DNA from 3 places in the Parabacteroides sp. AF48-14 genome. Region 2 is predicted to be linked to each of the others. Evidence: riboswitches for the same ligand, from Rfam matches in the RefSeq annotation. Region 2 holds a riboswitch; each other region holds the start of a gene.
The links. A riboswitch is a leader RNA that binds a small molecule or an ion and turns the genes downstream of it on or off. The one in region 2 is predicted to bind cobalamin.

Region 1: linked by a shared signal. The riboswitch ahead of DW083_RS07820 (carboxypeptidase-like regulatory domain-containing protein) and the one ahead of DW083_RS01960 (ABC transporter substrate-binding protein) in region 2 are both predicted to bind cobalamin.
Region 3: linked by a shared signal. The riboswitch ahead of DW083_RS00165 (ATP-binding protein) and the one ahead of DW083_RS01960 (ABC transporter substrate-binding protein) in region 2 are both predicted to bind cobalamin.

Annotation. Positions count from the first base shown of each region.
Region 1 is NZ_QUDI01000013.1:10,283-21,192, reverse strand. Features, by position in the region: gene DW083_RS22630 (two-component regulator propeller domain-containing protein) at 1-360, opposite strand, end outside; gene DW083_RS07845 (MFS transporter) at 586-1,818, shown strand; gene rocD (ornithine--oxo-acid transaminase) at 2,045-3,253, shown strand; gene rocF (arginase) at 3,260-4,156, shown strand; gene DW083_RS07830 (TonB-dependent receptor) at 4,650-7,088, opposite strand; gene DW083_RS07825 (hypothetical protein) at 7,169-7,522, opposite strand; cobalamin riboswitch at 7,677-7,881, shown strand; partial or broken gene DW083_RS07820 (carboxypeptidase-like regulatory domain-containing protein) at 7,930-10,363, shown strand; gene DW083_RS07815 (Ig-like domain-containing protein) at 10,389-10,910, shown strand, end outside.
Region 2 is NZ_QUDI01000002.1:168,734-179,643, forward strand. Features, by position in the region: gene DW083_RS01950 (ABC transporter ATP-binding protein) at 1-217, opposite strand, end outside; gene DW083_RS01955 (iron ABC transporter permease) at 217-1,254, opposite strand; gene DW083_RS01960 (ABC transporter substrate-binding protein) at 1,264-2,427, opposite strand; cobalamin riboswitch at 2,434-2,558, opposite strand; gene DW083_RS22205 (hypothetical protein) at 2,687-2,836, opposite strand; gene DW083_RS01965 (DUF6377 domain-containing protein) at 2,994-4,637, opposite strand; partial or broken gene DW083_RS01970 (carboxylase) at 4,697-6,282, opposite strand; gene DW083_RS01975 (GNAT family N-acetyltransferase) at 6,492-7,562, shown strand; gene DW083_RS01980 (DUF4919 domain-containing protein) at 7,567-8,232, shown strand; gene DW083_RS01985 (hypothetical protein) at 8,235-8,699, shown strand; partial or broken gene DW083_RS01990 (ABC transporter permease) at 8,777-9,732, opposite strand; gene DW083_RS01995 (ABC transporter ATP-binding protein) at 9,725-10,465, opposite strand; gene DW083_RS02000 (NEW3 domain-containing protein) at 10,469-10,910, opposite strand, start outside.
Region 3 is NZ_QUDI01000001.1:33,368-44,277, reverse strand. Features, by position in the region: gene priA (primosomal protein N') at 1-466, opposite strand, end outside; partial or broken gene DW083_RS00170 (porin family protein) at 463-1,049, opposite strand; gene DW083_RS00165 (ATP-binding protein) at 1,139-2,698, opposite strand; cobalamin riboswitch at 2,959-3,156, opposite strand; gene DW083_RS00160 (SusF/SusE family outer membrane protein) at 3,290-4,729, opposite strand; gene DW083_RS00155 (RagB/SusD family nutrient uptake outer membrane protein) at 4,769-6,385, opposite strand; gene DW083_RS00150 (TonB-dependent receptor) at 6,399-9,380, opposite strand; gene DW083_RS00145 (glycoside hydrolase family 97 protein) at 9,479-10,910, opposite strand, start outside.

The sequences.
Region 1 (10,910 bases), on a different contig from region 2:
GGCGATATGCCGGAATGATTCCTTCTCGTCATTATATTGGTAAAGGCCCGAAAGCGTCCCGACCCACAGGTTGCCGTCGTGGTCGCATCCCAGGCAGGTGATCCAGTTGCTTCCCAACGTCTCGGTTTCGTCGGGGTCGTTACGGAAGACTTTGAAGGTGTAGCCGTCGAAGCGGTTCAGACCGTCCCGCGTCCCGATCCAGACATATCCTTTTCCGTCCTGCACGCAGCAGGTCGCCATATTGTCGCTAAGCCCGTTTTCGACCTGGTAATGGCGGAAAAGGTAGTTGCTGTCGTCGGCGTATGTCCGGGTGAGACAAAATATAAATAGGATTGATAAGATTAACTTGAGGTACTTCATATGCGATTTTGCTATTATGGGCGAAAGATACGGAAAAATGCAGTATGGGTTTTCATTTATTGTATCACGGATTTCATAAATCATCTCAATAGGGGTGATATTCGCAGAGAATGAGATAAATACGGGAAAGATTGCAACAAGGTCGGACAAACCGGCCTGAGGGAATCTCTACATTTGTATCATGTAAAAACACAGGTCGTAGAAACCTTTTATTCTAATAATCATATGAACACTCTTACTTCAAAACAAGGATTCGGAACAAAAGTTCAGCTCTGCACGATGATGTTTATGCAGTATATGCTGAGTGCCGTATGGTGGGTTCCGCTGGCCGCTTATCTTTCCCATACGCTAAAGCTGGAGGTTTACCAGGTGTCGTTAGTGTTGAGTGCGATGGCGATCGGTGCGATGGCTTCTTCCTTTATCGGTGCGATTGCCGACCGTTATTTTGCGGCGGAGAAGATATTGGCCGTACTGAATATACTAACCGGTGTCTTTTTGCTTTTTGCCGCACAGCAGGATTCGTTTGCCCCGTTGATGACATTCGTGGTGTTAGCGATGCTTTGCCACATGCCGACGCAGAGCCTGACCAGTACGATTGCCATGAGCCATACGCCTTCGGAGCAGTTCCCGCGTATCCGTATGTTCGGTTCGGTGGGGTGGGTCGCTTCGGGTATCTTCAGTGTGATCGCGCTCCATGTGATGCATCTTCCGGCTTTCGACGATACGAACTTGCCGATGTATTGCGGTGCCGCCGTCTGTTTCATCGCTGCCCTTCTGAACCTGAGACTTCCGCATACGCCTCCTTCGGTTGATAAGAGTGCCGGTATCTCGGTTATGGATATCACCGGATTCAGCGCTTTCTCGCTGATGAAAGATAAGAATTACCGCGCCTTTATGATCCTGACGTTCCTGGCGATTATCCCGTTCAATCTGTACCATGTATATGGTTCGATGATCTTGGCCGACGAACAGGTACAGAATATAACCGTGACGCTGAACCTCGGGCAGTTAGCCGAGATGTTCTTCCTCGTCATTACCACTTGGATATTGATCAAGTCCGGGATCAAGAATACCCTGATATTCGGTATGATCGCCCTGGTGGTCCGTTATGCATCGTTCTATCTCGGTGCGGAAACCGGGCAACAGTGGTTCTATTATATTGGAATTATTGTGCACGGATTGATTTTCGGTCTCTTCTTCGTGGGTGGCCAGGTCTATACGGATAATGTGGCGCCCAAAGAAATGAAGGCGCAGGCGCAAGGGTTGCTTTTCTTCCTGGTATGGGGCATCGGCTTTCTGATCGGGACGCTCTGGAACGGTTGGCTGATCGGTCTTTTCCGCGACGGGGATAAGTGCGACTGGCCCGTTGTCTTCGCTATTTCGACAATATTCTCATTCATATTATTGATCCTGTTTGCCTTATTATTCAAACCGGTAGCATTAAAGACTAATAAATAACAATAGAGTAATAAAGTAATAATTTTATCAAACCTTTTAATTCTCAAGATTCATATATTATCACGCCACATTTTTTAAGAAGGGATGACATAACAGTCGTCCCTTCTTCTGTATTTGTGTTTCTTAACATATATGTTTTGGTGACAATGTGTTAGCGTAATTTCTTACCTTTGGCTCATGGACGTAGGAAACGCTTACAGTCTGCTAATTTTAAATCTGAATGAAGATGAGACCGGAAGATTACATCACCCGCGAGGGGAAGTATGGTGCACACAACTATCATCCCCTGCCTGTCGTTCTCCAAAAGGGAGAAGGCGTTTATGTTTGGGACGTGGAAGGAAAACGTTATTTTGACTTCCTGTCCGGTTATTCCGCCCTGAGCCAGGGGCATTGCCATCCGAAGATCATTAAGGCGCTGACCGATCAGGCGCAACAACTGACGTTAGTGTCGCGTGCTTTCCACGCCGATGTGCTGGGCGAGTATATGGAGTTCGCCTGTAAGTTCTTCGGGTATGACAAGCTGCTGCCTATGAATACCGGTGCCGAAGCGGTCGAAACCGCTTTGAAACTGGTACGTCGCTGGGGATATCGGGTAAAAGGGATTGCTCCTGAACGGGCTAAGATTATCGTTTGCAGCGAGAACTTCCACGGACGTACCATCACGATCATATCCATGAGTACGGACCCCAGTTCGTACGCAGACTTCGGACCCTATACGCCCGGTTTTATCAAAGTACAATATAATAATGTGGCAGAGTTGGAAGAGGCATTGAAAGACCCCGACGTGGTCGGCTTCCTGCTGGAACCAATACAGGGAGAGGCCGGTGTGGTTGTTCCCGACGACGGATATCTGCGTGCTTGCTATGAGCTGTGCCGGCAACATCATGTACTCTTTATCGCCGATGAGATCCAGACCGGCATCGGACGGACGGGTAAGTTGCTTGCCTGTGATTATGAGGCCGTTCATCCCGATATTTTGATTTTGGGTAAAGCCTTGTCGGGCGGCGTTACGCCCGTGTCGGCAGTCTTTGCCAACGATGAGATCATGTTGACAATCGCTCCGGGTGAACATGGTTCCACCTATGGCGGCAATCCTTTGGCTGCGCGTGTGGCGATAGCGGCCCTCGAAGTGGTGCGTGAAGAGCATCTTTCGGAAAACGCATTCGAGATGGGTGCCCTTTTCCGTAGCGAGATGGAAAGGATCGACAACCCGATGATCAAACAGGTGAGGGGCAAGGGGCTGCTGAATGCCGTCGTGACCGAACCGCGCGGAGGCAAGGTCGCCTGGGATATCTGTCTTGCCCTGAAAGAAAACGGGTTGATTGCCAAGCCGACGCACGACCATATCATCCGTTTCACGCCACCGTTGGTGATTACACGCGAGCAGATGATGGAGGCTGTCGGCATTATAAAAGATACATTTGCACAATTCTGATTGCCTATGAAGATAAATGTGATAGGAGTTCCCCTGAATTTAGGGTGCGACCGCGAGGGAGTGGAGCGTGCCCCGAACCACTTGCGCGAACGGGGGCTGATGGCTTTGATCCGGAAGAACGGCCACCGGGCTTTTGATCTGGGCAATCTGTATGTCCCGTCCGTTTCGGAAGCGGATAAGTTTGCTCGCGGGCAGAGTATGAAATATCTGGACGCGATTGTCGAGGTCAACAATAATCTGGCGGAGCTGGTTTATGACACCTTGCGTGGCGGCGCTTTCCCGCTGGTGATCGGCGGCGACCATTCGTTAGGATTAGGCAGCGCTTCCGGAGTGGGGAAGTGTTTCGACGATTTCGGTATCATCTGGCTGGATGCACACGGCGATATCAATACGAGCGAGACGTCTCCGAGCGGCAATATCCACGGGATGCCGCTCAGTGCATTGATGGGGATGGGTAGCGAAGAACTGGTGAATGTCTATGCTCCCGGCAATAAGGTGAATCCGCAGAACGTCTTTCTGGTCGGTACCCGCAGTCTGGACGAAGGCGAACAGGAGTTGATCGAGCGCGAGCAGTTGAGTGTCTATACAATGGACACGATCCACCTGAAAGGCATCGGTTTTGTCGCCGAAGATATCAAGCGGAAGCTGAAGGAACGGAAGATACGCAATGTCCATTTCAGTATCGACGTGGACAGTATCGATCCCCGCTTTGCTCCCGGCACGGGCACACGTGTCTGCGAGGGGCTGATGCCGGACGAGTTTAAAGACTTCGTCGAACATATGCTCTCCACCAACCTGATCAAGTCGATGGACCTGGTCGAACTGAATCCCGAACTCGATGTGAATGACCAGACGACGGCACTCTGTCTGGATATCATCGATTACATAACCTCCAGGCTGTAGGGGATTTCTAAAAAAGGGTAGGCATCGCTTTGGAAGAGGCCATACACTTATAAGAAATAGTGAACCATAATATTGTCATGGAACACAGATAACACGGATTGGGCAGATGATCACAGATCTATTTATTAAAAAACAAATCTGCGGTCATCCGTTTTATCGGTGTTATCCGTGTTCCATGATAATGCAAACAGGTTCAGTTCTGGCAAAAAGTGAATCAATAACGGGTAAACATCGGTCTTCTATTGCATGTTACGGCTGTATTCCTTTCATGTCACAACTGGCTTCCTTCTATGTTACAATTGGATTTCTTTTGTTTCACGGCTGTGACATGAATAGCGGGTAGGTACGGAGGGGGCACACATCCCGCATCGTTCATTCTATCTGCCGGGTTATTCATTCCTTTACGGCACTATAGCTCCATGAAGTACTGCACTTGTTGACACGGAGGGCGGTTCGCGAACCGCCCCTACGAGGTCTGTTTGTTTCGTATCTGTCAAAAACTGAATCGGGCACCGGCATAGTAAGTACGCGGACTTCCCGGGCCGTAAATATAGCCGGAATCACGTGTCGCTCCCCTGTCGAAATCGCTTTGATAGGAATTGAACATATTCTGTACGCCGGCATTTAACTGTAAGGTCATGTTAGCGGTCAGTTTGAAGTCGTAACTCAGTTTGGCACCCAATTCAAAGAAATCCGGACTCTTTACCAAAACATCTGCCCTCCCGTCTACCTGCGACAGCAGGTGGGGCACATACATCCGTCCGGTGTAATTCCCGTTCAGGGCAATCGTAAAGGGTTTTACCGGTGTATAGGAAGCTGTAAAATAACCATACAAATTGGGGGTACGCAGAATCTTGTCACTGTTGCGTTCGGCATCCGTCAGATGCGCTTTGTCGGCACTCCACTCTTCCGGATTGTCGTACAGGCTGCGTTGAACCGTGATACCGGCTTGTAGCTGCGCCTTGTTCTGGTAGGCGATCTTACCTTCCAGAGTCCCTCCATAGACTTTGGCGCCCGAACCGTTAGTGCGGGTCTGCACCAGTGATCCGTTGTCTGCCTCCACCGGGGCGGAAAGGACAAAAGGATCACTCAGTTTGGTGTAAAAGCCTTCAAATAAAAGGTTCAACTGGAAGTCCCCGAAGAAATGATACCAATCCACTGAGCCGTTCACACTCCGCGAACGCTCTTCCTTCAGGTTCGGAGAGCGGACAATGGAAACGCGGTCGCCCCCGACGTTGCTGATATGCAGGTCTTCATCGAAAGCCTGCGGGGCGCGGAATCCTTCGGCATAGCTCAACCGCAGGTTTATGTCGTGTGTCGGATTATAACGCACATTGGCGCGCGGGCTGAAGATGGCTTTATCCATGATGCTGTTCTTATCGATACGTCCTCCGATCAGGAAACTCCACTTTTCGTTCTTCCATTCGTTCTGTGCATAAGCACTCCAGATATTGATGATCTGGTGTAAGGGCGCCGGCGTATATTTATCGATCAGTTCCTGCAGGTGCTGTCCCGTTGCCGTCGGGTCTTCAGCCAGAGCGGCATCACGGTATTTCTGCATATCGGTCGCACGGTCGTCCAGATCGTCATGGCTGAACTCGATACCCCCGGTCAGATCGGCCGGCATGAACAGGCATTTATCGAAGCTATAGATATATTGAGCGCCCAGTACACCGGTGAAATCCGTTGTCCGGCCGTAGGCGCTGTAATAGCTGTCGCGGTGGATGTGTTGCCCGGAAGCGTACAGGCTGATGTTGTGTTTCTGGTTCGGAGTGAAGATGTTATACTTCAGGCTTCCCGTATTGATGGAATGTTGCAGTTGTTCGACAAGGCCGGCTTCACCTGTCCCGTTCAGGCCGGCATCTTCAGCGATGTGCGGCGGCAAATCCATACCGCTGCCGCCCCGGCGGAATTCTTCCATGTGATGATATTCCAGATTGAGCTTGGAATAGGCGCTGGTTTTATAGAAACCGTTGAACCCGATTGTCTGGTTCTTCAACTTAGGCAGTTCGGAGAAGCCGTCCCCATTCGAATCCCAAGCCGAACGATAGCGGTTTTGCCCGTATATGTAAGCACCCATTTTGTTGTCGGAAGAGACCCACGACAGGTTGAGCGTCGTGTTATTGTCATAAGCCCCGGAACCGTCCATATTGGAGATCGTATGTCCGAAAGTACCGGAGTTGCGGATCGGTTCCTTTGTGATAATATTGATCGTACCGGCAATGGCGGATGAGCCGAACAAGGCGGAACCGCCTCCACGTATCACTTCGACGCGCTCGATCATATTCGCCGGAATCTGTTCCAGCCCGTACACGCCTGCCAAAGCGGAAAAGATCGGACGGGAGTCGATCAGTATCTGTGTGTACTTCCCTTCCATACCGTTGATACGAACCTGCGAGTAACCGCAATTTTGGCAATCGTTTTCAACACGTACGCCCGGTTGGAAGACCAGCCCTTGTGCCAATGTCGTGGAGTTCGTCTTTTCGAACATGGTCGGGCTGAGCACCTTGACCAAGGTGGGGGCGAGGCGGCGTTTCGTCTCGTTCCTGTTTGCCGAAACGACCACGCCTTCCAGCGAGATCAGGTCCTCTTCGAGTTCGAAGTTCAATTCCTGTGTTTTGCCTTTTTGTGTCTTCACTTTCTTTGTTACCGTCTTGAAGCCGATAAAGGAAACCTCGACTGTAAATTCGCCTTCCGGCAGGTTTTTCAACATATAATGTCCGGAATCATCGGTTGCCGTGCCGATGGTCGTTCCTTTCAATATGATCGTGATTCCCGGCATATGTTCACCGGTCGACTTATCGACCACGTGCCCGAAAATATTGGCATCTGTCGGGTTCATCACTTCTTTATCAATCGCATAGCTGTTGTCTGCCATCGCTGCCGAAACGGCACAGCAAAGGCATAGGAAAAGTATAATAATTTTATTCATTGAATTGTCTTTTAAAATGATTTGTAGTAATAGTTATGGTTACTTTTGGATCAAGCCAAAAGTAACAGACAAATTATAATTTAAAAGACAAAAGGCGGCGCCCTCAACGAAACCTTCCCTAAGACAGGGCGGAGGTGAGCCGGATAGACCGGGCGGTTGGTAAGAATACAATAGGCGGTCAGAAGAGCCGCAATCAGCACGTGGGCAAAGGCTGCCCCGCTGATCTGAATAGTCGAAAGCTGGTGCAATAACTGGAACTCGGCATAATTATGTTCTTCCTTGGGAGTTCCGTCGTCATTTTTTTGATAGGGATGGGAATGGACAATCGTTACCCCGTTCACAATATGGACGTGGGTAAAAGCGATCAGACACCCCAAGTACGAAATGAAAAGTACCGGAAGCGCAATCCTCAAATATGTCCTTAATTTATCCATGTATCGCCAACTATACGATATAACAACTATTCAGGTTGCAAAGTTCGTATATTAAGCGATGATATACAATCCCTATTTGTAGGTATATTACACTTCATTCTTACAACATATTTCCGTTTTAACCCCGCCTTCTTGCAAGAACAGACTTTTTTCGTACCTTTGCCGCAGTTTTGGTTTCACAGCTCCCAACCGCTACGGGAGCGTGATGAAAAGGGAATCAGGTGCAAATCCTGAACAGACCCGCTGCTGTAAGTTCCTTCCAAATCTTTGAATACGCTATAGCCACTGGCGAGAAATCGCTGGGAAGGCATTCAAAGACGGAACAAGTCAGAAGACCTGCCAATACAGATATAGTTTTAATGCTTTCGGGAAATAAAGCAGCAAAACATCGAGCCTGATCAGTCTTTATCCTGCGTAAAGAAATCGTTCTCTTTGTGTGCATTCTCCCCTGGGCAAGTCATGAATCACTATAACAAGGGGCTACATGAAAGTCTTTGTACACATTTTATTCCTGTTTCTCTGTCTGCCGCCATTCGTTTCGGCACAAAACAAAATCACTTTGTCGGGAAAAGTGACAGACACACAAGGAACATCACTGCCACTGGTCACAATCGCAGTCGAAAATACGACAAACGGTACTTATTCCGACGATAAAGGCCGTTACTTGCTGAAAGTCACACGCGGCAAGCAGACACTCGTTATCTCGTCTGTCGGCTACGAAACAATCCGGACAACTCTTAATGTACAGGCGAACCGGACGCTTGACTTCACATTAAAAGAAAGTGCTGTCGACCTCAACACCATCGAAGTTTACGGGAAGACAAAGACGCAACAACTGAAAGAAGGCGCTTTCGCAGTGAACGCACTCGACATTAAACCGATCGTCAACTCGCTGAACAACCTCAACAACCTGGTGAACCGGGCTGCAGGTATCAAAGTGCGCGAAGAGGGCGGTGTAGGTTCGGACTTCGACCTTTCCATCAACGGATTGTCCGGCAATTCCGTCCGCTACTTCATCGACGGCGTCCCGTTGGACAGCAAAGGGAATGACGTGACGCTTGCCAACCTGCCTGTCAACCTGGTCGACCGGGTGGAAATTTATAAAGGGGTGGTGCCGGCCTCGTTGGGAACGGACGCATTGGGTGGCGCTGTCAATATCATCACCAAGGCGGAAAAGACGAACTTTTTGGATGCTTCTTACAGCATCGGTTCTTTCCATACGCACCGCGCCGACTTGAACGCGCAGTTTGTGGAGCGGCATACGGGATTGATCGTGCGCCCTACCGTCGGCGTTAACTATTCGAAGAACGACTACCGAATGAAGGACGTGGAGATGCGTGATGAAACAGGCGACCGGTTCATCACCGGCAACCCTAAACGTTTCCACGACGGCTATTTCTCGTTATTGACGCAGATAGAAGCTGGAATTGTCAATAAGTCGTGGGCAGACGAGTTCTTTGTCTCCGCCTCCTACTCCAAAACTGATAAAGAGTTGCAGACCGGGTCCGTACAGACTAAAGTCTACGGTATGGCAGAGCGTAATTCGGATGCCTGGAACGTGTCGGCGCGCTACGGCAAATATAACTTTCTCACGGAAGGTATGACACTGAAGGCAACCTTGTCGCACACATGGGACCATTCCATCACCGTCGATACGGCCTATCGCAAATATTATTGGGACGGAGGCTACATCGTGAGCCAACGCAACGAGATCCGTGGCGGCGAACCCTCCATGCGTCATTACAAACGTCCGCTGACCATCGCGCGTGCCAATTTGGATTACCGCCTGAACGGACATCACAGTTTCAACCTGAACTACCACCTGAGCCGCACCGGGAATGACCGCTATGACGATTTGGACCAGAGCTTCGTCCCGTCGAACGATGCTGTGACCAAACACATTATCGGCCTGACCTACAGCCAGTCGTTTTTCGACGGGAAGATGCAGAACGTATTCTTCGCCAAAGACTATGTGAATCATCCCAATATCCGGCAGGCCGACCAGTCCACCGTGACAGGCTCGAACAAGGTGCAAGGTTCCACCACCAAGAACTATTTCGGATACGGAACCGGACTGCGTTATATGTCTTCGAACCGTTGGCCGTAAAGGTTTCATACGAGCATAGTGTGCGTCTGCCCATCGCCCGTGAACTGTTAGGCAACGGAACCACCATTTATGCCAACGTTGCGCTCGAACCGGAGAAAAGCAACAACGCCAACCTCGCCGTCTTCGGCACCTGGCGTCCGGCCGACAGGCATACCGTTTATTACGAAGCAAACGGTTTCCTGCGCTATGTAGACAACTACATACAAACCTCCGTTATCGAAAAGGAAGGCATGATGCAGTATGTCAACGATCCCGCCGTCCATATCAAGGGCGTGGAAGGCGAAGTGCGCTATGACTGGGACGGGCGGCTGCAACTCATGGCCAACGTCAGCTATCAGGATGCACGCGACCAGCAAGAGTTTAAAGAAGACGGAAAACCATCCGCCACCTATAAGAACCATGTCCCCAACCGCCCCTGGCTGTTCGGCAGTGCGGAGGCGAGCTATACTTTCCGCAATCTCCTGCAAAAGGACAGCAAGCTGCGTTTAGGTTGTACGCTTCAGTGGGTGCATTGGTATTTCCTGACCTGGGAAGCCTATGGAAACCGCGATACCAAGGCCCGCATCCCTTCGCAACACATCTGCAATGCCAATGTCACGTATTCATGGATGCACGACCGCTACAACATTGCATTGGAATGTGACAATTTTCTCGACGAAACGGCCTACGACAACTATAAGCTGCAAAAGCCGGGACGCGCTTTCTTTGCCAAATTCAGAGTATTCATTAATTAATTATCCATATTTAAAAACAAGAAAAATGAAGAAGTTCAAATTCGCATTACTGGCCTTCATGACAGCCTTGATCACTTTTGGTTTCACGGCTTGTTCAGATGATGATGACGAAGTAAAAGACGTTCCGGTAACCGGTATAACCGTAAGCCCTACTACGTTAGCACTGAAAACAGGAACGACCGGGACACTGACGGCAACCATCGTTCCGGGAGATGCAAGTAATACAACCGTTACATGGAGCAGTTCGGCTGAAAGCGTCGCAACAGTAGACAAAGGCGTTGTCACAGCTGTTGCCGAAGGAACGGCAACGATCACTGTAAAGACGGATGACGGAAGTTTTACGGCCACCTGTGATGTTACAGTGACAAGCGATGCACCTGCCTTCGACGAAAGCAAATACCATTTCGACCTCTTCCTCACAGTCGGGAAACATGGCGGCATGAGCAGCAAGAACACAACAATCGTCAACAGCATCAGCAAACTGACAGCCGATATGGGAACCATCACCGTCAAAGGGGAAGGGACCGAACTGGGAGACTATTCTATG
Region 2 (10,910 bases):
CATCACGTCCTAAGACAGAAATTACCCCTTCTATCTTTGGTTGGAAAGCGGATAAAGTGCGCAACAACGTCGACTTCCCCACCCCGTTCGCTCCTAACAGGCACGTCAATTCACCACTGTAGATGCGGGCCTGTATATGGCTTGCGACCAGTTTAGTATCGTTCTTCGACTGATAGCCGATAGAGAGGTTATCTATATGGATTGTATCTTGTTTCATCATTCGTTCAGTTCGTTCTTACGTTTGCTGAATAGTACGGAAGCAATCACCGGAGCACCGACCAGAGCCGTCACCGAATTGACCGGCAAAGCTCCCTCGAATCCCGGCATACGGGCAATCAGGTTACAAACCAGCGCCAATGCAGCCCCGGCAAACAATACGGCAGGCATCAATATCCGGTGGTCGGATGTCTGGAAGATCGCCCGGCAAAGATGCGGAACCGCCAACCCTAAAAAGATGATAGGACCGCAATAAGCCGTTACGATAGCTGTCAGCACGCCGGCCGAAGTGATCACCAACAAACGCGCCCGCTTAATATTCAACCCTAAGTTACGGGCATATCCGTCTCCTAACAACATCAAGTTCAATGTCTTTATCAAAAGAAAAGATAACGGAATAAGAATCGCCATGATTGCGACAAACAGCATCATCTGATTACCCGATACACGGGAGAAGCTACCCAACCCCCAGATCACATAAGCACGGATATCCTCCTCCACACTGAAAAACTTCAGCACGCCGATCACCGCATTCGCCACATATCCGATCATCACACCGATAATCAATAACGTCACATTCCCTTTTACCTTTTGCGAAACATAGACAATCAACGCCATCACCGACAACGAACCGATCACCGCCGCAATAGAAAGGGCAATCTCTCCCATAAACCCCAATTTGCTAAGCGCCACACCACCCAGGCTTCCGCTTAACAGCACCACAAAGGCAACCCCCATACTGGCACCGGAACTGATGCCCAAAACGGACGGTCCAGCCAGCGGATTCCGGAAAACCGTCTGCATCTGCAAACCGCTTATCGCCAGACCTGCTCCTGCCACCAATGCCGTCAGGGCTTGCGGAAGACGGGATTTCCAGACAATATTCTGCCAGGTCACCGGTTCCTCTCCTATTCCGCATACGATATTCCAGACAGACTTCAACGGAATAGATACCGATCCCAACACCAGATTGAGGAACATCAAAACAAGGATAGACGCCACGATCAGCAACATCAGAAAAGTAGTAGAGTGTCTCATCAACGTAGCTTATTTTAGTAGTGCGTAATAAACAGGCGTATGGCCGGGCAACAGGTCCGGATGGAAGATATGCAGCAGGTCGGCCAATACAACTTCCGGCTCAGTCGGCATGCTTTCGTAAAAAGGAGTATCTTTCATATTGCAATAGATGATGCCTTTTTCCTTGAAAGCCCGGAAATCTGCATAGCGCGGGTCCTGGTCTTGCAGGGCTTTATAGCTGAATGTACCTGGATAGCTGTTCACGATGCGCCAATAGTCGGCCTCGTCACCCTGGTTATAGACAGTCTCGAAGTCGAGTATCACACCGCCCGATCGTTTGTCGTCCTTCAAGAAATAATCGGCTCCGGCATCTTTAAAGAGTTGTGCCAGGAAACTCTCGCCTCCCACGGCATACCAGTTTCCGCCTCTCATCTCACCGCTCAGAACGACCGGACGTCTCTTTACCTTTCCTTCCGCCGTCAAAGCTTTCAATTCATTATACCGCGTTGCTATGGTCGAGAAGGTTTCATTCGCCTTCTGTTCTTCGCCCAGCAACAGACCTACGAACTTCACCCATTCCGCCTGTCCTAACGGCGTCATCTCCTTATATCCCAAATGGGGGATCAGTGGAATACCGACGTCTTTCAAAGTTTCATATCCACCCCGCTTAAAAGGTGAAACGAGAATCAAGTCCGGATTCATACTCATGATCACTTCATTGTCGAAATTTCCTTCTATACCGATCTTGGCAGTTTTCCCGCTCTCCAACCGTTCATTCATTTTTTTGTTAAACAAATGCCGCGTGCTGGTAATTCCCACAACTTTATCTAAGGCATCCATTTTAATAAAGTTGGATAGTTGAAGGGATGTCATACAAATAACACTCCGGATAGGCGTCTCGATCACCGTATATGATTCAGGGATACCCGCCGGCTTAGTCCCTCTCTTGACAAGTGCATAATGAAAAGTCGTACTTTCTTCATTCTGCGGGTCCTGAATATCCAACAAAACATATCCGTCATTGTAAGATACACTAAAACCACGGGCATATTCCGGCACAATACGGACGGTAGCAGAATACGCATTTTGTTCGGCTACTTCTTCCTTTTCAGTCTGCCGGTTGTTATTGGTTGTGCACGATGATACAACCAATAACGACAGAAGCAGGCAACATCCTACCAGACACTTTTTCATATTCAATTTATTTTATTTCTTGCCGACAAGTCTTATCCTACCCCACGGGAACGCGTGGTCTGTCCGGGATTCCCACCCGGTTCCCTTTTAATCCTTATCCTGAAAAGGATAATGAAACCTGTTTCAACGGCAAAAGTAATAAGAAAAAAAGAATCCCCGCCACTTTCATTTTAGAAAGTTCGGGGATTATCACAAACAGCGTACCCTAAAAACATTAAACCGGGTATTTATATATAAGAGAATACCAAAAACACTTTCTTTATTTATGCGACACAATACACGCCTTCTCCTGCTCAATTCGAATCGTTCCGGCAGCAAGAATCAGAGTAACAACTAAACCGATACAGGCAATTATAGCGATTATCTCCGTACTTTTGCGGGATAGAAACTCCCCTATGTTCTTCTCCATGCGTATTACTTTTTGTGTGATTCAAAATTAAGCAGAAAGAAAAGACAAAACAGGATCAGTGAACAAATAAGTGGACAAACAAAAATATTAACACACTATATTACAGCATAATAATTCAAAACAATATTACTAAAAAAGTGGATTAGCAGTGAAAGGATTAATGTATTTCACGCACCAAATTCTCAAAATCATCCCGGGAAACACAGGCTTTGTTTTTTACCTTCGCCCTATAGTTGTAGATCGTGTTAACCGAATAACGAAGAAATTCTGCAATCTGGGAACTATCATTAATGCCTAAGCGAATCAAAGCAAAAATACGGAGTTCCGTGTTCAACAACTCATCCCTCTTCAATACGATCTGTTCGTCTTCCTGCAAAAGCGCATTAAACTGCGCCACAAAGTTAGGGAACAAATGAAGGAATGCCGTATCAAAATTCTTATACAATTCATCCAGTTCCGCGTTCAGCGCATTAGAAGAACGGGTAATTTTGGCAAGCTCCTCTATCTGTCCGGCACAGACTTTCTTATTGACCATACGGCGGTAACCATCCAGCTTATCGATATAAGTAGAACATAGCTTTATGAAACGTCCGATATATTCCTCTTTAATCTGGTTGGATTCGGAAAGTTGCCGGTTGGCCAACTGCAAACGTGCGTTCATCTGATGCAACTCCCCGTTCAGAACCTTTAACTGCCCGTTTGTTTCCTGCAAATGATTCCGGGCTTCCGCCAGGCGTTTCATCTGCCGGTAGATATAAATAACGGCAGATATCAGTAACAAGGTCAGCAAGCTGATCAGAGCCAGGTAGGTCACCAGCATCCCGTTCTTTTTCTCGATCGTTGCCTGATAGTTCTTGTCGATCAGCGAAAGGATATCAGCGCTCTGCCAACTTCTCGAACGGGCCCGGAACCGGTTTGTCTCATCCCAGGAAAAACGGATATAGTGATAAGCACGTTCTATATCTCCATCCTTGAGCAATAAATCGGCCAGCATCCACAGAGAAGCATGATCCGTGATGGCAGATTGCACGTCTGACAGAGATGACAGAGCCAAATAGAGTTTCTCTTTCTCCCGATTCCCCTCCTGACGGTAGATCATGGCACGTTGATAAGAGGTCAGTGCATACTCCGGAGAGCCGAAAGGCACTCTTGCCAGCCTGGCATCGTTTATCCGGCAAGCATCTTCCATACGTCCGTCTGCTCGTAAGACAAGTTCCTGCAACTCAATCCGCTTGTCTACACCTTCCGGCAGTATCCTTAATAAGGAATCGCGATAAGCCAGAGACAAATCCCCATAACGGCGTTTACTTTTCGGTTCACGGGAGTTCCCCGATATTTCCCTGTAAACATGTTCCTTACAAACGTAATAATCCTGAATAAGGGAGGAGGGTAACTGCTCCCGCCGGATATCTCCCAACATATCGACAGCTTCCTGATACATGCCGGCAGTAGCAAGCAATGAAGATAAAAGAAATATACTTTTATATTCTCGTTCACGGTCATGAAGCTTACGGGCAATCTCGACGTTTTTATTCAGATAATGAACCGCAGAATCACACATATAGGATTTATACTCCCGGAAAATACTATCATTCAACTGATAAGCGGCAGGAGAGACAGGCGCGGCATTTACTGTTTTTTCCTTCAGGACACGGATACGGGCTTCCCTTGCGTTCTTATATATCTCATGCCGGAGGATTGTCTGATCCAGACGGATCAATATTGAGTCGAGGTTATTGTCCGCAAAAGCTATATTTGCAGTAAAAAGTAAAAACAAAATTATCCTCCACCTCTCTCTCATATCCTATCGGGCTTACATCCGGCAGACAAATGTAAGACAAAAAAAGTTTTCCCCGGTCATCAGACCGGAGGAAAAGTAGTATGCGCCCGTTTCTGTTTCTTTTTTGCCAGAAAGTGATGTGCCATCATCGGGAAAAGTTCCAAAAGCAAAACCTCTTTTTCATTTTCCGCCAACTGAACACCGATTTCTTCTATCACAGGATTCTCCTGCATCTCATAATCCGAAGGATCATAAGGAACCTCGTCTCTCGACCCTGTAATCATCAACCGGAACTCCGGATCGACAGGAACAGGCGTCTTTCCATATTCCCCTTTGACTAAGGCAATAAACTGATTGGAAGGGTGGCTATACAACGGACGTCCATTCAACAAGTCCTGTGCACATGAAACAGCTTGTGCCGCGATAATTTGGCTGGTCGGTGTCACCAAAGGCGGCAAACCGGCATCCATACGCACCTGGGGGATCAATGACATTGCTTTTTCCAATAAATCCAACTGACCCAGCTGTTTCAATTGGGCGATCATATTCGTGTACATCCCTCCCGGTATCTGGGCTTTCTTCACCAATTCATTCGGCTCGGGGAAACCGAAATATTCTTCTATCGCATGGCAGAATATAAGCAAATCGTCCTCTTTATCCTTCCGCGCCGCCTCGATCGCATCATTAAAGAAACGGTCTACTTCCGTCGGAATTTTATCCGTCAACGGATTAAACGGTTTCGGCAATTGTTTTGCCATATCGAAAGAAGACAGTTCCTTGCGGATATCCAGCAAATGGGCGTTAATTTTCGTAATCACTTCCATATTAATATCCAGTTCAATCCCCATTTTCTTACAGAACACATATACCAGTTCAACAGCCGGAGCTGCCGTCCCGCCGGCAAAATACCAGATATTGGTATCAACAATATCCACCCCATTGACGATAGCCGCCAGAACAGAGGCCAGGCCATAACCGGGCGTACAGTGAGTATGGAAATCAACCGGAACTTTCAGGTGTTTTTTAAATAGCCGCACAATCTCCGCACTTCTCTCAGGAGGAAGCAGACCGCTCATATCCTTGATCGTAATCATATCTGCCCCTAAAGCCTCCATCTGAAGTGCCTTGTCGAGGAAATATTCATTCGTGAAAACTGGCTTGTGCAGAGCATGTCCATGCAAAGCAGCTTGATCCTTTCTACAGCCGAATGATGCGGATCGATCGTGTAGCAGACAGCACAATCGGCTATCCCTCCAAAACGCTTTACATATTTTACTGTCGACTTGATGTTTTCCACATCATTCAGAGCATCAAATATACGCATAATATCCAATCCGGACTCAATGGAATTACGGCAAAATCCTTTGATTATCTTATCCGGATAAGGATCATAACCGAACAAGTTACGCCCACGTGAAAGAGCTGCCAACTTAGAGGCATTACCGACGGCCGCTTTTATTTTCTCCAACCGTTCCCAAGGATCTTCTCCCAAATAACGCATAACAGAATCAGGCACTGCGCCTCCCCACACTTCCATCGCATAAAAACCGGCTTTCCGATAAAAAGGAAGCACTCTGTCTATTTGCTCCTGTGACATCCGCGTCGCAAAAGCAGATTGCTGACCATCCCGAAGAGTCAGATCCCGAATCAATAGTTTTCGTATCATACCTAATAAATTGTTTAGACCGTTTCAGACTTAAATTTATCTTTATAACAAAAATTAAACTGTTTTGATTCCGATTACTGGGTTAAGAATAGCAAATGTTTATAAAAACTGAATTCTATTTCTCATTTTAACATATTGACAAAAGGTATTGAGAAAAAGAAAAATAAGAGTATCTTTGATGTTCATAAAGAACAAAAATCAGAGACTTAATGGAATATTCAGACAACCCCAACATCTTTCGTAAAGCAGAAGAAACAGATACAGAACGGATATGGCAAATCATCGAACAGGCGAAAGCGCAAATGCGCCGGCTCGGCAGCCAGCAATGGGATGAAAATTACCCGTCCATCGAAAATATCCGGCAAGATATCCGGGACGGAAACGGATATGTGATCTGCCGGGAAAACCGGGTTGTAGCTTATGGTGTCGTATCTTTTGACGGCGAACCTGTGTACGAGCAGATAAAAGATAAATGGTCGAACGATTTGCCGTATCTCATCGTTCACCGGCTTGCCATCGCCGACGAGATGAAACGGCAAGGCATGGCGAAACAGTTCATGTTGCAGGCCGAAGAAGTCAGCCGTCGGAAAGGGATCTACAATTTCCGTGTCGATACAAAATATGACAATGCTTATATGCTCCGGTTGATCGATTCACTGGGCTTCAACTATTGTGGCGAAGTGTATTACCGGAACAACAGTGCCCGAAAAGCTTTCGAGAAAACACTCCGTCCCCATTCCAATCCGATCGGAGTTCCCGGCTACACAATCCGGGAAGCGACTTATGAAGATGCCGGCATCATTTTCGAGGCGATCGACAAGAATCGGGATGATCTTCGCACTTGGCTCCCGTTTGTGGACAGTCTTCAGAGCGTAGCCGATGAACAGCAATTTCTGCATCCTATACTGGCGACCCCTTATGAAAAACGTGATCCGGTATTTATCTTGGAACATGATACAGATATCTGCGGATTAGCAGGTTTCCATTTCTCCGATCCATCTAATCACCGCACCGAAATCGGTTATTGGCTGCTCCCCGCCTATCGTGGTAAAGGAATTGTGACAAACGCAGTCCATTTCCTCTGCCAGTGGGCTTTTCATGAGCGAAATATTAATCGCATCCAAATCCGCTGTGCTGTCGACAACCATCCCAGCAACGCCATCCCCAAACGCTTAGGATTTACCCTTGAAGGAACGGAACGGGAAGGGGAATTGTTGCTGTCGGGAGAATATACGGATATCAATATATACAGTTTACTGAAAAACGATTTTAAACAATAAGGTCATGGCAAGAATTTTAACGGGAGTAATACTATTCTTTATTACCAACACTTTTACTGCTTTTGCTCAAAATGAATTTATGCAAATCGATTATGCTGAAATGGAGCGATTTGTCAAAGATGAACGTATCGAATACGATCTTTTACTCACACGCTTTGAACAAGGAGATCCCACTCTTTCCAAGGAAGAAGTAGCCCAAATCTATTATGGATTTCCTTTTACTAATGAATATAACAGTTTCGCACTTTACATGAATATAGATAAAGCCTACTCAAAAAATGATTTTGCAACGGCACTTCCTTTGATTAAGCAAGAACTCAAAAAGAATCCGCTTTCTTTAAGCCTGCTTATTAAAGCAATGACATGTAGCATAGCACTGAAAGATCCCGATTTGCAATCATATCTCGAGAACACTTCTCTGCGTTATCAACAAATCATCCAAGCGATTTTAGCAACAGGTAATGGCGCCAGTACAGAAACAGCATATAAAGTGATATGCGTATCGGATGAATATGAAATCATTTTTAAACCGCTTCAAGCAAAATCCATTCAACAACAAGCCATCCTCGAAAATAAATATGACGTATTCAACGTCAAACTTCCAACCGGAAAAACAAAAATATTTTTCGACATAAGCATATCTTTTCGTCATTTACAACAACTACAATAAATATGGAACCAGAAATCCAATTAAACGAACACAACAAAGCGGAGTATCCACCTATGCACACAGCCGAGCATATCTTGAATCAGACAATGGTGCGTATGTTTGGTTGTCCGCGCTCGAAGAATAGTCATATCGAGAGGAAAAAGAGTAAATGTGATTATGAGTTGGCGGAAGAACCGACTGCTGAAATGATGGCAGAGGTGGAACGCCGTATTAATGAAGTGATCGACCGGCATCTGCCTGTTACCATAGAGTTTATGCCCAAAGCAGAGGCAGGAGCCCTTGTCGATCTAAGTAAATTGCCGGAAGATGCAAGCGAAACATTGCGTATCGTCCGGATCGGCGATTACGACGTTTGTGCCTGTATCGGTACACATGTCGGCAACACATCCGAAATCGGGCATTTCAAGATGCTCACCTACGATTATGCTGACGGACGGTTACGCATGCGTTTCAAATTGACAGAATGAAATAATATGCCAATATGTTAATGTGCAATATGCCAATTGAGGGAAATTTCCTGTTCATTGGCATATTGGCACATTATTTACCTGGATCGTACCTCCTTTCTCATAAATGAGACATACGACAAGCCGAAGCAGACAACCGTTGCAGCAATCAGCCCCGTCAACTGAGGCCAGACAACCAAAAGGCTCTGTCCTAAAGGCAGCGGGCTGGGGATTGCACCATGTACCTGCTCCATCGTCAGCGGACCAAGGCTGCGCACCGAAGGCATCAGCAACGTCATGGTCGCCTCATTGAACAATTCGCTCGGGGCAAAACGCAGCAGATTCAGCATAAACCGCTGGTAGGCAATCACCTGATAGTCGGAAGCCCAAGCCGAAGGCTCAACGCCTTCCCTACCAGATTCACGATCATATTATAGAATACGCTGAAAAACAGCCATATCGCCACACATGCCAGCGCCGAGGTAGCCGCCTGCTTGAAACGGATTGAAAAGAAGATTGACAGGTTCAACCAGAACGCCACATAAAAAAGACTCACGATCAGGAAGAAGACAACCCGCATAAACTCTTCAGCCGTAGGCGGAATCCCGATCGCAATCAATCCGAAACCCATCACTAAAAAACCCAGTACAAACAGCATAATACCAATCACGATCAGAGCTGCCACAAACTTGGCGTTAATCAGGTAATCCCGGTGGATCGGCTGGGACAGGATACGGCTCAACGTCCCCTTGTTCTGTTCCGAGTTGATAGCATCGAATCCTAACGAGATTCCCAACAAAGGCCCTAAGAAGCTGATAAACACGACAAACGAAGGTAGCGTCCCATCCGATACCGTGAACAGTTTCAGGAACAGGAAAGCCCCGTCCGGATCATTCGGCTTTATCGCTTCGCGGATATTTGTAAGAGCCGTATATAAAGACCCCATGCAAGTCAGCGCAATGATAACAATCAGGATGATAAAGCGCCAACTTCTCACATAATCGGTTATTTCCTTATTGACAATAACCCAAAAAGGATGATTCGTATTACTCATGGCCGTGCCCTCCTCCGAAATACTGGTTATAGATATCGTCAAGCCCATGCTCGGTCTTGTGCAAATCGGTCAACTCGACTTCCGCCAATAACCGGCCACCACCAAACAACCCGACGCGGTCGCACACCTGCTGTACCTGGTTCAGATGATGGGAAGAAAACAGTACGGTCAATCCCTCTTCCCGGCTCAGTTGCAGGATCAGATCCATAAACTCCTGTACACCCGCCGGATCGATACCCGAAGTCGGTTCGTCCAAGATGATTACTTCCGGACTCTTGATCAGCACATCGGCCAGCCCGAGGCGTTGCCGCATCCCTTTGGAATATTTACCCGCCTTCTTGTCCGCCTCTTTTGCCAGACCAACCCGTTCGAGCAGTTGTTCCGCTTTGGCACGTCCCTCCTTCTTACCGATCCCGTTCAAAGCTGCGGTATAAAGAAGGTTCTCGATGCCTGTCATATCCTCATAAAAGCCAACGTCTTCAGGCAGGTAGCCGACTTTCCGCTTGACATCGACCGGATGAGTTGTCGAGCTGATGCCACACACATTGACCGAACCCGAAGTCGGCTCCGTCAGTCCTAACATCATCAGGATAGTCGTCGACTTTCCCGCCCCGTTAGGTCCCAGCAGCCCGAATATTTCACCTTTGCGGATATTCAGGTTCAAGTCGTTCACAGCAGTAAAGTTCCCGTATTTCTTCGTCAAACCGGTAAGTTCGATCACATACTGGCACATCGCTTACCTCCTTCCATATTTACGGAACAGATAATAAACGCCACCCAGTACGATCACAATAATCAGAACTCCTAACCATCCGTAAATCATCGGCGTACGGACAGAGATTCGGAATTCGGCAGTCGTATTCACTTCCGGCGTCTTCGCGGTCATCTTGGTTACATAATCGCCCGGGAGGGCTTTTTTAGAGGCTTTTATTGTCGCCGTCACATTAGTTGTACTGCCGGCAGTCATTTTCTCTATTTTAGAAGGTTCGAAAGTCACTTCCCAATCGACCGGCTTGCTGGCAGACAACTGTACATCCTTCAACTCGGCAGATCCGTTATTACGCACCACCAGATCGATGCGCTTCGTATCCCCCGCCGTAATATCCGTACTCAACAGGCCACGCGAAGTGGTCAGTTCTATATCATAGGAACCGGTGACAACGACCTCCAGCTCTATA
Region 3 (10,910 bases), on a different contig from region 2:
TACGGAGCCCGGTTTTCTTTTCCAGTTCGGACACCGTCAGTTTCAGGACTCCCGCAAAGGCATCCAGCACCACCTGTTCGTTCGGGCGCAACGGCCCATCCGCTTCAAAGGCTTCATTATAAGTGACAGCCGTCTCGCTTTCCAGTTTCAACCCGGAAGGTAAGGCGGCCTTATAAACATCTCCTAACTTACAAAGATAATAAGACGCAATCCATTTCCAGAAACGAAGTTGCGGCCGGCGAAGCACGGGAGTGGCATCTAAAAGCGCATAAATCTCCTTTGTCTCGTATTGGCTGTCCGGCTTACGCTCATGCACATCCATCACGATAGCCGTATAGTAGCGCTTCTTTCCGAAATGGACAATCACCCGGCAACCCGGTATGACCGCCTGTTCCAGATCGGCCGGAATACTATAGGTATAGCTATTCTCTAACGGAAGGGGTAATATGACATCTGCGTATTTCAAAACAAGATCGCCGCCGTAATCGACCATCCGCGGTTCTTACCGTTCAAATCAAGTTTGGATGCGCTATAATCTTCCGTCAATCCCAAGGCATAATTGAAACCGACCTGCAAATGCTTGATCAGCTCCACTCCGCCACCCAGATTCAAACCGGCATTAAAGTTCTTCGCCTTTAACTGGTTACCAACCGAACCGGGGATATCCCAAAACTTATCACCACCCACACGGAAACCCACATACGGTCCGGCAGCCAGATATCCTTTTATAATCGGGAGACCAAACTTCCATTTCAAGTTGACTGGTACATCTATATAATCGTTTTTAAGGTCTTTTTCTCCCTTCGCCCCGATTCCCTTCTGCGAATAAAGGATAGCCACATCAAAACCGACACCCATCACCGGAGCCATCACTTCCATCATCGGACCGATATAAAGCCTGTCACATTGTCTTTCCCGACTATTTTCTCATTGAAATGCACGGACGAGATATTCAAACCTCCCTTTATACCGAACTTAATCTGGGATTTCGCAGGCACAGCAACCAATGTCATCACGGCCAGCAACATAAACCCTACAATCTTTTTCATACTCTTTCTTTATTTAATTAATACCGATTACAAATAAACGCACTTTTCCAGTAATAAACAAATCTCGCTTGCAAACAGTTTATTCAGTATTATTCAACCAACCACTTTTCGATATTGCGTGTCTGCGCGCTGAAATTGATGCCGATACGGAACAATTTGCGCGGGTCGGAAGCAAACGGAAGAGCGTAACCTTTGTCATCGATTTGTTGCAATGCTTCTTCGGCCGTACCGTTGAGTTTGAACTCCATGACGTAGATGAAACGCTCGGTTTGCAGGATCAGGTCTATACGGCCTTCCGACGTATGGTATTCTGCCTTCACATAGAAGCCCAGCAGCTTAAAGACAATAAAGAGTACATTCTGATAATGCAGTTCCAGGTTGCGAACCAACTCGTAAGGGGTGTCGGCAAAGAAACTTTGCAGGCGGCGTAAAAAGGCTTCGTAATTGCCGTCGTAGACTTCCCGAGCAAACTTTTTGATCTCGAAAGTTGTGTCGACCGGACTTACCGGGGTGTAATAAGGCAGGAGATATTTAATAAATCCTTCTTCCACCTCCTTATTTGGGAAACCTAAACGGTAGAGACCGAATGTCTTGTCGTATCCTTTGATCGTCAGGTAACCGCTTTGATAGATAACCGGTATGGGGTTCTTCGAGATAGCATCGATACTGTTCAAGACATCGGCATCCGTCTCGGTATGCGCCATCCGGTAGAGGTCGTAGTTCGTGTTTTGCAATAACTTCACCAGATAGGTGGGCGTGCCGGTTTCAAACCAGTAATTATCAAATTTCCGGTATTTGAATGTATTAAGCAGGCTGAACGGATTGTAGATACCAGGAGAGTTCTCGACGAAGTGATAACCGTCAAAACTGGTTTTCAACTCCGTGCAAGTCTCTTCGTATGCCATATCAAGCGCAGAAGCCAATACATGAACGTCACCGTCAAAATCACGATGCAATTCATCTTCACTAATACCGCAAATGGAAACATAAGGTCTTCTCATCGAAAGATCATCCAGATTGTTCAGATCACTGAACACGCTCACTTTGCCGAACTTGGTCACACCGGTGAGGAAAGCAAACTGGATATACCGGTCCATGCTCTTCATCACCCCGTAGAACGCTTTCAGGGTATTGCGGTATTCGTTTTGCAACTCGTCATTATCGATGGCCTGTAGCATCGGTTTGTCGTATTCGTCTATCAGGATGACCACCCGCATACCGGTCTTCTCCGAAGCACGCTCGATCACGTACGAGAAGCGCTCTTCCGGGCTACGGTCCTTTTTCTCGTCGCCATACAACAACTCCCACCTTTCTAAATGCTGATTGAGTATGGCGGTCAAATCCTCGGGAGAAACATATTTCTTGGCGTTCAAATCCAGATGTAACACCGGATAGGTCAGCCAGTCTTTTTCAAGTTTTTCGATAGCCAGCCCTTCAAATAGTTCTTTCTTTCCCTTGAAGTAGGCTTCGAACGTGGAAATAAGCAGGCTTTTGCCGAAACGACGCGGACGGCTCAGAAAGTAGTAGCTACCTGTCTTCACCAATTGATACACCAAGTCGGTTTTATCAACATACAGGTAGCCTTCTTTTCTGATCTTCTCAAAATTCTGTATCCCGATGGGGTACTTCCTGATAAATGTCGTTTCCATATATCCTCTGTTTTAAAAGTATGAATACAAATCTACGGAAAAACCTTCGATTTTCATGCAAGTCAAATCAAAATCATTTAAATGGCGATAAAAGGAAAGCATGAACCAATAGCGGAGCTCATCCCGCATATTGATCCATGCTTCTTTTCCTAATTATTATGGCAAAATAATTAAAAACAATACAATGGAGGCTACGGGAACGGGTAAAGAATATGCAAGCAGAAATGCTCTGATGTTCTCTTCCGGCCTTTCCTCGAAGCCGTCGAAAAAAAATGCGTTGCAGGTCTTCTGACTTGCTTCCGGTATGAGCGCCTTCCCAACTTTCGTCAGTGGCAAAAAGAATTGCCCAATCCGTTTATGAAGCTTACAGCAGCGGGACTGTTCGGGATTTACACCCGATTCCCTTTTAATCCTTTTCCGCAGAGTGCGAAGCAGGAACAATGCATGCGACAAATATAGGGATATTTTCCATAAATATCTCATCTTCGCCTAAAAAAAGCTGAACGCGTCTTTTTCTAACGAAAAAAGAGTCTGACATACGGTTGTTGGCCGCACATCAGACTCTCTTTAACAATCAGGGGTGAAAACCTTTTACTGGATCACGCCTGTTCCATCGGTGAAGTCGAGTACCGCTTTCTGTCCGGCTTTGACAGGCACAGCAGGCTGGTCGCCTCCATTGCCGCGATATTCGATCTTTCCTTCGTAAATATTAAATTCGGCACGCCACCAATCAGACAAACCCGGATGTTTGATACACATGCGCAGGTTGCCATCAGCCGCAAATGCAGGAGATGTGATCTTCTTGGCGGCATTATCAACCGTAAACTTGCTTGCCTCATCGTAATCCCACGTACCGCCGTTGACATCGCCGAACAGATAAATATTCACGTCTGTCACAGAAACGGTATTGTCTTCCAGGTTGACATAGATCAGATAATAGCCCGGAGTCGTCACGTTGATGTTGTTTCCGCCTTTGGTATATTCTCCTATAGCATCGGCGTTCTCTTCGGCAATACCGAAGTCACCGCCCCAACCTAACTTAACCGTAAACTTGAAGCCGCCGGGATTTAGATAGGCGATCTTCCAGAATGAACTTGGCGTTCCGTTGACCGGAATGCATTCTTCCGCATCTGTTTCGGGCGTCCATCCCTGGAAAGCATCCCCGACAATAAACAGATTTTCGGGATAAGCCGGCGGAACGATCGGCTCACCGGTCAGGACATAACGGGCGCTGAACTGCCCGGCACGGATATCATATTTCATATACACGCTGAATTGTCCTCCGATATTCGTAACCAGGTTGGCACCTCCCGTTTCCATGCTACTGAAACCTTCGGTCAGGACATTATCCGTTCCTTCCTTCGTTCCTGTGACATCGGTGAATATCTTCACTTTGCTGGCCGCATCGTATGGGATTTCATACCCCCAGTTACCGCTATAACGGAATTTAAACTCACCGGCGTTCAGCGTCGTCGACATCTCCCACTCTACCGTCGTGCTGGTCGCATCGAACTTCGGAGCGTTGAAAGGAGTCTCCTTATCCCATGCGCCTTCTGTGGCGGCACCGATAATACCCCAGCTCACCGGCAGGATCGACACCTGGTTCAGACTGGTATTAACGATTATATTATACAACCCGTCGGATGCGACTGTAAAAGCCGGACCTCCGGCAGACAGGTTACAGATGGAGATTACATCGGGAACTTCCTCGACGACTTCCCCTTTACCATAATGCACCGGCTCTTCTCCGACCGCTTTACATACGGAGATATTAAACTCACCACCGGCTTTCAACCAGGTATAAATACCGATTATCTCCGGCTTCGTTTCAGACAGACCGTCACCAAGATCCAGCTTGACAGGCTTCAAGGCTGACGTAGAAGCTTCACCGCTGAATATGGTGGCACTACCGACCACATACGTACCGGGTTGCGCCTCTTCGATAATGGTCCAGTTATCGTTATCCTTACAACTTGTCACCGCCAGCAACAGGAGGATAAACATGGATATATAGTTGCATATCTTTTTCATATCATTGTCCTTTTATATGAATCTGTTTATAGTTGTTTATCAATATCCTTTATTCTGTGAAAGGTTTTTATTCAGCAAGACTACATCATGCGGAATAGGGAATACGGTACAATAGGGTTGTGTCGCCGGACGGCCGTCCACCGCATCGCAGAACTTGCCGAACCTGACAAGATCCTGGCGGCGTACACCTTCCCAGGAAAGCTCGCGGGCACGTTCGTCCAACAGGTCGTTGAGAGTCGCTTTGGAGAGTGCATCGGCACCTACACGTCCGCGCACTTCATTGATTTCATTGTCACCGCTTTCCCCTTTACGCATTTTAGCCTCAGCCTTCATCAACAGGACATCGGCATACCGGTATAATACGAAATCGACACTTTGCAATTTGCCTGCCGACTGGGAGGCGGGATCGATCTCATACTTTTTCCAGCGTGCACCGGCCGTTTTTTCATCGGCTATACCCGAAACATCGACGGCTACGGCGTCCGGCTTATATTCCAGTTCGTTATCACCATCCATGACCGGAGCTCCGTCCGGTCCGGTTACTTTACCTGTATAGAAACACAATTCCAGGCGGGGATCATTCTTGCTTTTTCTGAAAGAAGCTAATAATTCCTTAGAAGCAGAAGCTCCGTTCCAACCGTCGATCGAATAAGCTTTACCGTGTGCATAATGGACAGTACGGATGATATAATAGAATTGGGCACTATACTTAGCCGGATCCATCGGGATTGTGAAAATATTTTCTACAGACTTCTCGTTCCCCACACTGAAGTTGGATGAGTAAGTGGAAGAAAGCTGATATCCCAAATTGGAAATAGAATCACAATAAGCGATTGCAGCATCCCAGCAAAGAACCTTCTGGCCGTTCATTTCAAAATCCGTACTTCCGTTAGGAGCACCGCCGTTGTCCGTCCAGTCATCATCCGAATAGACCTGCGCATTCAAGGCTAACTTAGCCAATAGGAAGAAAGCCACCGGACGTGTCATACGACCATAATACTCACCTTCTTTCGTACTGTTTGCCGTATTCAGATAAGGCAAAGCCTCCTGTAATTCCTTCCGGACAAAATTGTACACTTCGCTTCTTTCGGATTGTTTGACATCCGAAATCTGTACATCCGACTTTTCGACCAGAGGTACACGGCCGAAGCAATCCAGCAATTGGTAGTAGTATAATGCACGGATCGCCTGTACTTCCGCTTTGTAAACGGGAAGATAGATATTCTCGGGATCCGCTTCCATCAGGCTGTTCAATTTGTCGATAGACTGGTTGCTCAGACCGATCACTTTATAAAGATAATCCCAGACGCTTTTGAAAGGAGCTTCAGACTTATCCCAAGTATGCAGATACAACCGTTGCCATAATTTCCCGTCTTCCCAGTCACCACCACGAGTCGGAAGCAAGGCTTCGTCGTTCGTAAATGTCTGGATGTCGTACAAACCACGGTCTGTCCCGGCCAGTCCTTCCCCACCGCCGGTCGCACCGATCTGGGTATAAAGATTGGCAACTGTATTGAGGTAAATCAATTCCGGGCTTTTGTAAGCCTCTTCTTCCGGCATCTGGTCTTTCGGGTTTTCTTCCAAGAAAGAGCTACAGGAAGGAAGAGCGAATGTGGCGGCTGCAAGCAGGCAGCTATATATTATATTCTTTTTCATGTTTTTATGCTAATTAGAAGGTTATATTTAATCCGAGAGAATAGGTCCGCGTCAACGGATAGAAGCGTTTGTCATCGACACCCATATCACTACCAACAACGGTATTGTTGATCATCGGCGATAAACCTGAATAGTTCGTGAATGTATGCACGTTATTGACAGAGGCCGTCAACCGTATGTTCTTAATGACTTTGTCGATTTTCTTTACATTGAAGTTATAGCCCAATGTGATGTAATCGATATTCACATAATCACCTTTTTCCAGCCAATAGTCAGTGACCGTGTTGTCCTTGATGTTCATGGAAGGAGCATCCGGCAAAACGTTGTATGTCGGGAAGGTATTCATGTTCATATAAGTCAGAGAGGTTCCGTTATAGATCTTATGTCCGAACGCTCCGCTCATCTGTACCTGCAAGTCAAAGCGTTTATAACGCATGCTGATATTGGCACCCATGAACACTTTAGGAGTTGCCTGTCCTGCCACGTAGCGGTCGTTACCGTCATTGATATCGACAGTACCGTTCTTGTCGAGGTCTTCAACCTGGTACGTGTAGCTACCTAAACCGTCATTCACCAGACCTCTTGAATGAGGCAGATAGAATACACCTACAGGCTGTCCTACCATCTGGTAGATAACTCCCGTATTACCACCGATAAAACCGGCGCCATTGATACTACCCAGACGCATATATTCGGAAGTAGACAATTCCTGGCCCATATAAGTTCCGCTCAATGATTTCAGTTCATTCTTCTGATAAGAGACGTTGGCACTGATCTTCAGGTCGAAATCTTTGGTCTGTACCGGTGTGCCGCTTAAAGCTATTTCCACACCGTTGTTCTGCATTTCCCCTAAGTTTGCCAAGAGCTTGTTGTAGAGGAACGGAGGGACCGGAACGGCATATTCGTACAGAAGATCTGTCGTTCTGGAATTGTAATAATCGACAGAACCGGAGATCCGGCTTTCCAACAGGCTGAAGTCAACACCTACGTCGAACATCTTCTTGGTTTCCCATTTCAGGTCCGGGTTTGCGTTACGGGCATACCCGTAAGTAACGGTCTGCTGACCGTTGACAGTCGTGATACCCGTAGGTTGCATCAGGGACAATGAGTTGTAAGGAGATATGGCATCCTGGTTACCGGTCAGACCGTAGCCGGCTCTGATTTTGATGTTCGTAATCTGTTCGATATCCTTCAGGAATGCTTCGTTGCTGATTACCCATGCCGCAGAAGCGGAAGGGAAGAAGCCCCACTTGTTGTTTTCTCCCAATTTGGAAGAACCGTCGGTACGCAGGTTGACCGTTGCGATATAACGGTCGTCAAACATATAGTTAAGACGGGCCATGAAAGAAGAAATATTGTAGGAGTTGGCATAAGAAGTAACATCGCCATACTTCACATTTGCTCCTGCTTTCAGGTTGTCATATCCGAAATAGTTCGTACCGAAGCCGCGTGCGTCAGCACCGAAACCGTTGAACTTATAGCTCTGCCCTTCCATCAACCCTAAAACATCAACATGATTCTTTCCGAAGTCTTTCTTATAGGACAACGTGATATTTCCCATCAGTACATCGCTGTTCTTCTGCGTCTTGCTGGCCTTACCGCTACCTTCACGGATACCGGCTTTGATATTATTCGGAATGTAGGTCGAGTTGATCTTCTCATTATAGGTATAAGAGCCGAATACGCTCAACATCAGATCAGGGGTAAAGTTGAACGAGAGCTTACCGTGTGCATTCAGGTAGGCATTGTCTTCCTTATCCTGTATGGTCAGACGTCCTAACGGGTTGTCTATCTCGTTTGCGTTCGGATCTTCCGGCCACGTACCGTCTGCATTTTGGGCAGCAGGGAGAGTCGGGTTGAAAGAAGCGGCGGAATAGAATGTTTTCTGGTGATCGTTCACATAGTTATTCACCTTCTTGGAACCGAACATGCCGAATTCTATTTTCAGACGATCGTCGAACATCCGCTGGTTCGCATCCAACTTAGCGGTATAATTGCGCATATCGCTACCGTCAATAATACCGTCCTGTGCAATCACGCCGATCGAAGCACGGTAATTGGATTGCTCGTTTCCGGCACCGAAAGAGACGCGATGGTTCTGCGTGAAGCCGGTACGTTGCATCTCCTTCATGAAGTTCGTGCTCGCACCGCCGTCGAGGGCATTGACATACCCACCGGCCTCTACGGCCGACCGGTATTGTGCGGCATTCAGCATATCGATGTTCTTATAGACACTTTCCACGCCGAATGTCCCGTCATAGTTCAGGCTGACGGCTCCCGCCTTCCCTTTCGTCGTGGTAACGACAATTACACCGCTGGCGCCACGTGAACCATACTGAGCGGTTTCGGAAGCATCCTTCAAAATCGTAAAGGTCTCGATGTCGGAAGGAGAAAGCGCATTCAGCAAGCCTAAGTCACCGAAAACACCGTCTATCACAACCAACGGATCGTTACCGCCGGATAATGAAGTCGTACCACGCACACGGATAGAAGGAGTGGAAGCCGGGTCGCCTCCCTGTTTGTTGATGACCACACCGGCCACTTTTCCCTTTATCGACTCGAGCGGGTTCGTTACGACTCCGACATTCATGTCTTCTTTCTTAATCTTTTCAACGGCACCGGATATTGTCCGCTTACTTCCCGTAGCGTAACCGACAACAACCACTTCGTCCAACGCTTCCACATCTTCTTTCAGGATAATATTAAAAGAAGTCTGTCCATTAACGGCTAAAGTCTGAGGGACATAGCCGATATACGAAATATTGATCGAGGAGTTTCCGGGTACGGTTAAAGAGAAATTACCGTCTACATCGGTAATGATCCCGTTTGTCGTACCAACCTGAAGAACACTGGCTCCGATAATCGGCTCGCCGGTCACATCTTTTACATTACCTCTGACTGTAATGTCTTGCGCAAAAATGCTAAAGTTACACAGTAAGCCTATTAATATTAATAGGCTTACTCTTGCACTGCAAGAGTAAATTTTTTGTTTCATGCATTAGAGAATTTAAGATTGTTATTACTTATGTTTATTTTGTTGCAAATTAGAGAAATACCTATTAAAACCTATTTGTCTTCAACCTATTGAAGCTATTATAACCTTTTCAATCCTTTTGCCTCTGATTTATCTTTTACTTCTTTGATACTGATGGCGTAACCCCCTCCGCTTGCTGCCCGCAAAGTCAGTTTGCTTTTATTGGTCAGTACGCCTTTGCTTATCGTATAGGCCTGCGGATTATTCTTCCAGTCGGCATCTTTGGCATCGGCATACACCGTTGCTACATATTGTTTTCCCGGTTGCAGGAAATCAAATGTCAATTTGGAAGTATGTCCGTTTTCATCAGCCGTACAACCGATAAACCAGTCATTCGAACCTTTGGCCCGACGGGCAATCGTGATGTAGTCTCCCGGTTCAGCTTCCAGATACAGGCTTTCGTCCCAATCGATGGCGACATCCTTAATAAACTGGAAGGCATCCATAAAACGTTCATAATTTTCAGGAATATCGGCAGCCATCTGCAGAGGGCTGTACATCGTGACATACAATGCCAACTGGCGCACCAGAGTGGAACGGACCTGGGAATTATTATTCGGATTCATCTTATTGCAATGCGTTTCAAAGATGCCCGGCGTATAATCCATCGGTCCACCGACCAGACGGGTAAAAGGCAGGATAGTCGTATGGTCCACATTGTTGCCGCCAAACGATTCATACTCTGTTCCGCGGGCAGATTCATTGCCGATCAGGTTCGGATAGGTACGGCAAAGCCCGGTAGGACGAACTGCTTCGTGTGCATTTACCATAATCTTATAACCGGCCGCTTTCTTGACGGCAAATAAATAATGGTTATTCATCCACTGCCCGTAATGGTATTCCCCGCGCGGGATAATATCGCCGACATAACCGCTCTTAACCGAGTTATATCCATTGTCGACCATGAACTGATAAGCTTTATCCATATGACGTTCATAATTACGGACGGAAGCGGATGTTTCATGGTGCATCATCAGTCTCACTCCTTTACCGGCAGCATAGCTCTGAAGTTCTTTCACGTTGAAATCGGGATAAGGAGTCACAAAGTCAAAAACATAATCCTTGCTTTTCCCGAACCAGTCTTCCCAGCCTTCATTCCATCCTTCAACCAGAACCTGGTCGAAACCATTCTGAGCGGCAAAATCGATATAACGTTTTACATTTGCCGTATTAGCGGAATGCCTGCCATTCGGCTTTGTCTTGGAATAGTCCGTCACTCCTAACTTCACACTTGAAAGTTCGTCCGTATAAGCCCAAGTACCTTTATTGGTAATCATATCCCACCATACACCGATGTATTTAACCGGTTTGATCCAGGAAACATCCTCTAATTTACAAGGTTCATTCAGGTTAAGCGTAATGCGGGATGCCAAAATATCACGGGCATCGTCACTCACAATAACCGTACGCCAGGGTGAGTTGCAAGGAGTTTGCAGATAGCCTTTATCGCCTCTTGCATCAGGGGTGAGCCAGGATTCGAACACCATGTTC